3 regions of the Solibacillus sp. FSL W7-1464 genome follow, and region 2 is predicted to be linked to each of the others. Evidence: predicted binding sites of a transcription regulator. Region 2 holds the regulator's gene; each other region holds the start of a gene.
What was found. Region 2 encodes CtsR, which represses protease genes until heat stress. Its sites were predicted from a motif close to ATGGTCAATAAAGGTCAAACA; they were not measured.
Positions count from the first base shown of each region.

Region 1: clpP (ATP-dependent Clp endopeptidase proteolytic subunit ClpP) is a predicted target of CtsR. The motif match lies at 1,505-1,525, and genes of this name have one in related genera.
Region 3: MKZ25_RS03670 (ATP-dependent Clp protease ATP-binding subunit) is a predicted target of CtsR. The motif match lies at 1,371-1,391, and genes of this name have one in related genera.

Region 1 covers NZ_JBBORC010000001.1:3,207,393-3,210,675, forward strand. Annotated here, with positions in the region: gene MKZ25_RS15980 (basic amino acid ABC transporter substrate-binding protein) at 1-614, opposite strand, end outside; tRNA gene MKZ25_RS15985 (tRNA-Arg) at 1,355-1,426, opposite strand; gene clpP (ATP-dependent Clp endopeptidase proteolytic subunit ClpP) at 1,614-2,204, shown strand; gene MKZ25_RS15995 (HPr family phosphocarrier protein) at 2,484-2,741, opposite strand; gene whiA (DNA-binding protein WhiA) at 2,895-3,283, opposite strand, start outside.
Region 2 covers NZ_JBBORC010000001.1:3,822,302-3,825,584, reverse strand. Annotated here, with positions in the region: gene MKZ25_RS19145 (globin-coupled sensor protein) at 1-480, opposite strand, end outside; gene MKZ25_RS19140 (acyltransferase) at 627-857, shown strand; gene MKZ25_RS19135 (DUF4870 domain-containing protein) at 979-1,284, shown strand; gene MKZ25_RS19130 (CtsR family transcriptional regulator) at 1,487-1,951, shown strand; gene MKZ25_RS19125 (UvrB/UvrC motif-containing protein) at 1,964-2,506, shown strand; gene MKZ25_RS19120 (protein arginine kinase) at 2,503-3,283, shown strand, end outside.
Region 3 covers NZ_JBBORC010000001.1:784,583-787,865, reverse strand. Annotated here, with positions in the region: gene MKZ25_RS03670 (ATP-dependent Clp protease ATP-binding subunit) at 1-1,351, opposite strand, end outside; gene MKZ25_RS03665 (metal-sulfur cluster assembly factor) at 1,526-1,834, opposite strand; gene MKZ25_RS03660 (prolyl oligopeptidase family serine peptidase) at 1,896-2,660, opposite strand; gene MKZ25_RS03655 (Cof-type HAD-IIB family hydrolase) at 2,763-3,283, shown strand, end outside.

The sequences.
Region 1 (3,283 bases), 610 kb from region 2:
GGATTGTTTTCAAGGTAATCCAGAATTACTGCGTTATCACCGATAGCAGCATCCGCAGCGCCTGTAAGCACTTCTGTTAATGCAACAGAGAAGTTTTCATAAGCTAAAATCTTCGAGCTTGCAACACCTTGCAGTTCCTGTGCGGCGATATGTCCTGTCGTATTAATCTGTACCGCGATTTTTTTGTCTTTAATATCTTCTAATGATGCCACTGTCGAACCTTCTTTTGTCACGATCAATAAAGTCGCTTCATAGTAAGGATCTGTAAAGTCATATGATTCTTTACGCTCATCTGTAATTGTAATAGCCGCTGCACCCATATCCACTTCACCAGTTGTTACTTGGCTCATCATTGAATCCCAGCCTACATTCTTTACTTCTGTTTCAATCCCCATTTCTTCGCCGATCGCTGCTAAAATCTCTGAATCCAACCCGACAACATTACCTTTATCATCTAAGTATTCGAATGGTGCATATGTAGCTTCCGTACCTGCAACAATTTTCTTATATTCTTTATCACCTGTTGATGAAGATTCGTCCGCTCCACACGCTGTTAAAATCATAGAAGCTGCTGCTAAAGGTGCTGCCCATTTAAATAGTTTTCTAGTACTCATTATGAATATCCTCCTGGATGTAGTAGTTTTTTTATTAATAACATGTTCAATTATATTAATTCCACAATTAATATACAACATTTAATTTTTAAAAAATTGATTATTATTGCAGTATGATGAATTAATATAACAAAATTAACGGTATATTTGCATATAATTTAATATTTATTCACTTAATTGTTATTTCATTTTTGTATCCCCCTCTTAAAAAGGCGCCCATTCCATTACATATATTCCCTGTTTTTTATAATATATGTTAATTAACTAAAGAATTTTTACTAAAAAAAAAAGACTGCACAAGAGGAACTCCCTCTCATACAGCCTTGGAAATATTATTTAGTCAGAGAACGAATGAAGGATAAAAAGAACCGGTACAGTGATTCCTTCTATCCTACTAAAACTTCATTCTCTACTGCAAAAAAACCTCAGATGATTTTTTGCAATTGATATTGAAACGTATATTAAAACAGTAAAATGGTGCCCTCTAGAGGACATGATAATATAGTATACCTAGCTACTATTGTGAAAACACAACATTTAATAATGTACTAATTTTCATCATATATTACAAGTAGGAAATGTGCTTTTTTATAAACAAATTTAATTTTTTAATTGAAGAGCGTTTAAATTAGATTGGATTCGGAAACTTATAGTGTAGCGTCAAAAATAAACTGTAGAAAAATGGAAGAGAAAGATTATTTTAACTTCATGTTGACCAATAATAATCTTTAAAAAGAAAGCGCCCTCGGAGGGAATCGAACCCCCAGCCTCAGAACCGGAATCTGAAGTGTTATCCATTACACCACGAGGACATATAAATAAGTATATGAGCAACTTTTTTCATTATACAGATGGAACCCCTTATTTTCAACTGTAAAAATCAGAGTTTATATTTGACCATAACTGACTAATACGTGTATGATAGGTTTACAGCTGAAATATTTGTCAATTTCAGCAAAAGTTATCGAATATAAGCTTTAACAAAGGGAGGATTTTTCAATGAACTTAATTCCTACAGTTATTGAACAAACAAACCGCGGCGAACGTGCATATGACATTTATTCACGTTTACTTAAAGACCGCATCATTTTATTAGGTAGTGGGATTGACGATAATGTTGCGAACTCAATCGTAGCACAGCTATTATTTTTAGAAGCTGAAGATCCAGATAAAGATATCTACCTATACATTAACTCACCAGGCGGCTCTATCACTTCAGGTATGGCAATCTACGATACGATGAACTTCATCAAACCTGATGTATCAACTATCTGTATCGGTATGGCTGCTTCAATGGGTGCATTCCTGCTTTCTGCTGGTGCAAAAGGCAAGCGTGTTGCATTACCAAACGCAGAAGTGATGATCCACCAACCACTTGGCGGAGCACAAGGTCAGGCAACAGAAATCGAAATCGCTGCAAAACGTATTTTACACTTACGTGAAAAATTAAACCGCATCATGGCAGAAAACAGTGGCCAAGATTACGAAACGTTAGCACGCGACACAGATCGTGACAACTTCATGTCTGCACAGCAAGCATTAGAGTACGGTCTTATCGATAAAATTTATGAGCGTAACCAATTAAAATAATCGATCCATCCAAGCATACAAGATTCGTCTTGTATGCTTTTTTGTGTTCAAAAAATAAGCACAGCCGTTCATATACTGAACAGCTGTGCTTTTGTCTTGCAAATAAAATTCATTATCGCGTTATATTTATTGCTTAAATAATATGTTTGTCCACGTCCAGAATAAAGCACCAACTCCTTGCACCCTTTCGGTCCCTCATGCAAAAGTGGTGGAGCGTTTACTTTTGCATCGGGCCCTCCAATGGTTTGAGGAGTTGAACGGGCGCTTTATCCTTTTGCTTTAATCCGCTTTTTCAATTAGAAGTTGTAGTGCGTTGATTGCTTTTTCTTCGTCATGGCCGTCTGCCCATAATGTGACAACCGTGCCTTTTGCAACGGCAAGGCTCATAATGCCCATGATCGACTTTGCATTCACTTTTTTCGTATCTTTTTGTAAATAGACATCTGCTTTATAACGATTCGCCTCTTGGACGAACAAAGCTGCCTGTCTTGCTTGTAAGCCCGATTTTAATTTAACTTCTACTTGTTTTTCAATCATGTTGAAATACTCCCTTTCACAACCGTTCATCGCTTCTAAGTTCATCTTATCGAAATTATCCGAAAAGAACAACAATTGGAAACATCTTTTATGAAATCGTTACCAATTTTCTCTATTACACTACGGAATACTTACCCTTATGCTTAAGTGGCTTTAAATATTCTCTCCACGGCGAAGCGCATCCGCGATTTCATCGATTTTGCGCAAACGGTGATTGACGCCTGATTTGCTGACAACGCCAGTCGAAACCATTTCGCCAAGCTCTTTTAACGTCACATCCTGATATTCCACACGGAGACGTGCAATTTCCCGCAGTTTTTCCGGCAGCTGATCAAGGCCCATTGCATTATCGATATAGCGGATATTTTCCACTTGCCTCAATGCAGCGCCAATTGTTTTATTTAAGTTGGCTGTTTCACAGTTTACGATACGATTTACACTGTTGCGCATATCTCTTATAATCCGTACATCCTCAAACTTCAGCATTGCCTGCACGGCACCGACTAAATTCATAAAATCCGAAATTTTTTCGGCTTCTTTTA
Region 2 (3,283 bases):
CATTTCTTTATTCGACATTTCGAGTTCACTTATAAAGTCGATGAAAGTTGTCGTTAGCGACTGGAATGAAGCAATATACCACTTTGATTGCAGACCGATTTTTACATGCACTTGTGCAATTGTTTGACGATCTTCAATATAACGTGAATCGATATTGCAATTGAACATTGCTCCTATATGCTTTGTTAATGTGCCTTTAAGGCGCTCCATTCGAGCTGAGCTTCCTATAATGTCTACAAGCTCAGGACTTAAACTAATCGCACTGTAAAACTGTTCTACCATTACCGGAACAAGTTGTTGTGCAAAAGGTTCAAGCTGCTTAATTACTGCCAAATCCTCTTTCGTTAATTTTAGCAGTTGAAGTTGTTTATGTAAGGTAGGATAGTTCGAAACATCCAGATTTACTTGCTGTGCATAATTAGCTATATCAAAATAAGGCTTGTTTGAAACTTTTGTTGCTCTTGAAAACAGAATACCCATGTTCTTCCTCGTTTCATGTATTATTAAATAATACTATTTTACTGTTTATATCGGTTGAAATCATTAAATTTCTATAAAGATAAAAAATTTACAGTAATTTGTATTTAAGGTAATATAATAACTAATTTAAATGGGTGCAGTAAATAATGAAAGGCGTTGTAATAATGAAATTTCATAAAGGGCGTTTAAAATATGTTTTACCCTTGTCACTCGGGGTGGCGATCGCATCATATATTATGCTAGTAAACAATTACGCTGAAGTAGGCGACCGTGATCGGATTTTAATAGTAATTGGAGCAACCATCTTAACGGCTGTTATTTCATATTTCTTATTTCCTCAAGAAGGGGACAACCCGAAAGATAGAGGCCCATACTGACTAAATATAGATGTCACTTAGAAATCTCGAAATAAAAATTCGGGATTTTTGTTCTCTCTATGAAACTTTTATGAATATTATCCGTAAATAAGCTAATAAACTAAAGTGAGGTTGATAACAAATGGAATCAAAATGGTCAAAAATTATCATTCATGCCAGTGCATTCTTTGCGCCGTTCCTAGTACCGATTCTGTTTTTCTTAATAAGTTCTGAGGATGAAGTAAAGCGAACAGCAATCCAAGCATTGCTTTTCCAGATTGTATTCGGGATTTTAATAGCGATTGCAGGAGTTCTTTCTGTGGTGTTAATTGGTTTACCATTCCTGTTAGTATTTTTCGCTATTTTCTGGATTGCCCCGATCATCGGTATTGTAAAAGCATTATCAGATCAGCACTGGAATTATCCAATTGTCGGTCGCTGGGTATAATTTATCCTCAATTTGGCAAAATTCATAAAAGCGGTAAGGTTTGTTTAAATACACCTTATCGCTTTTTTTACATAAATAGGGATTTGTTGATGTAAAAATAGGGAAACCTAAAGCAAGAGTGATTAGTTGCATTTCAAAAAATAAATATTGTATATTTAAGTCAAAGATAGTCAAAGTCAGTTGATGAGAGGTGAGAGACAGCATGAGGAATATATCTGACATAATTGAAGGGTATTTGAAGGAAGTTATTGAATTAGAGGGACAGGGACATATTGAAATAAAGCGAAATGAATTGGCAAAGCAATTTGCCTGTGCCCCTTCCCAAATCAATTACGTTATCAATACGCGTTTCACGACCGAGCATGGCTATTATGTAGAGAGTAAGCGGGGTGGTGGCGGTTATATTCGGATTTTGCGTGTAACAATCCACTCGAAGAAAAATTTGCTTGACGAAATGGAAACACAAATAGGTAACGCCATTGCCCAAACTAATGCTGAGCGTATTATTTTCCGTTTATTGGATGAGGATATCATTACAGAACGTGAAGCAAGCATTATGAAGGCCGCTTTAGATCGTGTCACATTACAGGTAGCTTTGCCGTTGCGTGATCAGCTGAGAGCACGCATTATGCATGCAATGCTACAAACGATTTCTTTTGAAAAGTAGAGGTGGATTATTATGATATGTGAGCATTGTAAACAGCGTCACGCTAATGTAACCGTTACTCAAGTTCACAATGGTCAAAAAGTCGAGCGTCATTACTGTGAAGTATGTGCCACTCAATTTCATCCATTTCAATTTGATGTAAATGAAGAGCCTGCATCTCTTCAGCAGCTTATTTCAAATTGGTTCAATTTTGTACCTGTGAATGCCAAGAAAGAAAGCACGACAACGAATACAGCCAGCCCAAAATCCTGTCCCTCCTGCGGTTTTACGTACCGACAGTTTTTAAAACAGGGCAAATTCGGATGCGGTCAATGTTATGAAACATTCAGCGAGCAATTACCACAGCTGCTTGAACGTCTTCAGGCAGGTACTCAGCATGTGGGGTACATGGAAGAAGGACCTTCAAAGGAAAAAGTAGAACAGCAAATCCAGGAGCTCCGAACAACCCTGCAGCAAGCAATTGCGGAAGAGCGATTTGAAGATGCAGCTTCCATACGTGATGAAATTAGGGAATTGGAAAGTAAAATAAAACAGGAAGGTGAGGGGAACGCATGAACATCGAGCATTTTTTAACGAATGCCAGTCCCAGCTGGATGCAGCACGAAAGCGATTCAGATATCGTCATTAGCACACGCATTCGGCTTGCTCGTAATATTGCCAATACTCGATTTCCGATTAGTTTTACAGAACAGGAAGCACAACTGATCGAAGAAAAAATGATGCAGTCATTATTGTCTTCGTATGATAATCCGTATCAGTTTTCCTATTTCCAAATAAAAGATATGCCGGTTTTACAACGCCAAATTTTAGTGGAGAAGCATTTGATCAGCCCAAATTTGGCCCGAAGAAAAAAAATTGGATCATTTTTTTTAACAAAAGATGAATCCATTAGCATATTAGTAAATGAAGAGGATCATATTCGCATACAAAGTCTTACGCAAGGGATGAATCTAAAAGAGGCTTTTGATAAGGCTCGTAATATTGACCGCTACTTAAGTAAGTCAATTACGTATGCATATGAAGACCGCTATGGTTATTTGACAAGTTGCCCAACAAATGTCGGAACAGGGCTTCGAGCATCTGTCATGCTACATTTACCAGCACTCACAATGATGAAACAGATGAACCCGTTAATTCAGATGATGACAAGGTTAGGAATGGTTGTGAGGGGTATATATGGAGAAGGCAGTGAAAATTTAGGGAATATTTATCAAATATCGAACCAGATCACATTAGGTAAGTCAGAAGAAACAATTTTACAGGAGCTTCAGGAAGTTGTGGAGCAGGTAATCAAAAAGGAAGAGCTTGCACGCAAAAATTTATTGATGCGCG
Region 3 (3,283 bases), 3.0 Mb from region 2:
TCGGATCCTTAATACCGGAACGCGCACGCCAGACTGCTTCCGTTACATATGTTACCGCATCGTCCTGACCGACTACCCGTTCATGCAGTGTATCTTTTAAACGGAGCAGTTTTTCGCGTTCACCTTCAACAAGCTTCGTTACCGGAATCCCTGTCCATCGTGAAATAATTTTAGCAATTTCATCTTCAGTTACTTCTTCACGCAGCATGCGGTTACCTTCCGACTGTTTCAACTGCTGCTCCAGCTCGGCAATTTCCTTTTCAAGCTGTGGTATTTTACTGTATTGAAGCTCACTTGCCCTTGCTAAATTACTGCCTGAAATAAATAAGTCATCGCGCTCGGCTTCCATTTTTTTCAGCTCATCTTTTTTATCACGAACAATTTGCAGGCCGTTTTTCTCGAGTTCCCACTGTTCTTTCATTGACTTGATTGATACTTCCAATGAATCAATTTCGTCTGTAATTATTTCAAGACGTTTTTTGCTTGCCTCATCTTTTTCTTTTTTCAGTGCCTGCTGTTCAATTTTCAGCTGAGTGAGGCGGCGCGTTAACTGATCCAGTTCCTGTGGCATTGAATCGATTTCAATGCGGATCATGGCACATGCCTCATCGACCAGATCAATCGCCTTATCCGGTAAAAATCGGTCTGTAATATAGCGGTTCGCCAACTGTGCCGCTGCAATAATTGCGCGGTCATGAATGCGGACACCACGGTGATGTTCCTCAAAACGATCTTTTATTCCGCGTAAAATGGAGACCGTATCTTCAATAGAAGGTTCTCGTACCATTACTTGCTGGAAGCGGCGTTCCAATGCAGGATCTTTTTCAATATACATGCGGTATTCATCCAATGTTGTTGCACCGATACAATGCAGTTCACCACGCGCAAGCATTGGCTTCAGCATATTTCCAGCGTCCATTGCCCCGTCCGTTTTCCCTGCACCGACAATTGTATGGATCTCATCGATGAATAAAATAATGCGCCCCTCTGACTCTTTCACCTGTTTTAATACTGATTTCAGCCGCTCTTCAAACTGTCCGCGATAGGATGCTCCTGCGATTAGTGCACTCATGTCCAGTTCATAAAGCTCCGCATCTTTTAATCCTTCCGGTACATCCCGTCTTACGATACGCTGTGCCAGCCCTTCGACAATCGCTGTTTTACCAACACCCGGTTCACCAATGAGCACCGGATTGTTTTTGGTTTTACGTGACAGAATACGAATGACGTTCCGAATTTCTTCATCTCGTCCAATAACCGGATCCATCTTACCGTTTTTTACTTGTTCGATTAAGTTACGTCCAAATTGTTCTAATGGCGGACGATTATCTTGTGTTTGGTTAAATTGCATAGAGTACACCCTTTCAATTAGTTTGACCTTTATTGATTAATTTTATTATAAGTCAAAGTTGGTCAAACAACAAATAATTACGCCCCGTTTCCTCCCCAAAAAGTACCTAAAAAAAAACGATCACTTTGCCTATACGCAAAATGACCGAATCTTAATTCATTTATTTACTTATTATTAACGAATACCTAATGCCATTTTTGCATAGCGGGACATATTGTCTTTAGACCATGCCGGTTGCCATACGATATCCACTTTTACTTCTTTTACTTCCGGTAATTCGCTAAGTGCCGTTGTAACTTGGTCAACGATAACCGGAGCAAGCGGACAACCCATTGATGTTAGTGTCATTGTAACGATTGCTAAGCCCTCGTCTGTTAAATCCACTTCATATACTAAACCTAAGTTGACGATATCAATGCCTAACTCAGGGTCGATTACGTTCTCCAATGCACCTAACATACTTTCTTTCATATCGTGATCAATTGCCATTTTAAATTTCCCCTTTCGCCATGGTGTTATTGTTAATCATAGCAGAACGTATGCTTTATGCCAAACAATGCGCCATAAATTGCGTGACTTGCAAAATCCCGTTTCTCGATACGGCATGCCCTGCTTTTCGTTCTGCCAGATAAGTAATATGTTTTGCTTTTTTTTCTTTTTCCAGTTGTTCAACATAATCTCGGCTCATATGATAAGGAACGACCGTATCGCGCTCCCCATGCCAGAAAATAATTGGTTTGTTTGCCCATAATTCCTCATGCTGCTCCATATCGAATTTTTGCAGCATTTGAAGCAAGCCTGTCTGCTGTTCATCAGACAGCGGAAATGATATACCTTTTTGCTTTAAATCCTCTACTTGATGGAGAGCCAGTTTTGTATAACTTGTCGTTCCCATGCAAATACCTGCCGTTTCAATCCATGGGTAGATCGCTAAACAGCCAGATGTGACGATTCCGCCCATTGAAGTTCCGGCAATCCCAACTTTAGTGCCCGCCAAGTTTTTCAGCTTCAATTCTTCATAAATAGTATGTACTTCTTCCACTGACTTCAATACAATTTTCCAGAAGTTGAAGTTCATCTGGTCTTCCGTCAATTGATTCGATCGTTCACCATGCATTAATGCATCCGGTAGTATAACGCGTACACCTTGCTGCACAAACTGATAAGCATAATGCAGATTATGTTCCTTTGCGCTTAAAAAACCATGAAGAAAAATAACGACCGGTGTTTTCTCATCCATCGTTTCATCATATACATGCAGTAATGGAATGGACTTCCATTGTTCTTTATCTACTATCAAATTTCTCACCTCTTTGTTTACATTAGCAAAAATTGGTCTATGTTTCAAAATTTTGACGAATGCTATTTTTGCACGTTACAATTATACCCAGGCTAAAGGAGGCTTACTCTCATGAATGAACATTTAATAGTATTAGATTTAGACGGCACTTTATTGACGGACGAGAAAAAGATTTCTGCGCTGACAAAGGAAACTTTGTTGAAAGCAAAAGAAGCCGGTCATCAGGTGATGATTGCGACAGGACGTCCGTACCGTGCGAGTCAGCTTTATTATCAGGAGCTGAGTTTAACAACTCCGATTGTCAATTTCAACGGAGCCCTCATCCACCATCCTAAAAATCCGATGTGGAAAACGATTCATACAACAGTCGATTTAAGTGTAGTCCATGATGTTGTAGAATCTGTTCATAAATATGAATACGACAACTTAATCGCCGAAGTAATGGATGATGTATATCTCCATCGTGAAGATGAAGGCGTGCTTCAGTTGCTGCATATGGGCAACCCCAATATTTTAACAGGCGATCTGAAAAATACATTAAAAGAAGACCCGACAAGTTTGCTTATTCAAGCAGATGATGTCAATACACCGATTATCCGCAAACATTTACAGGATGTTCATGCTGAGCTGAT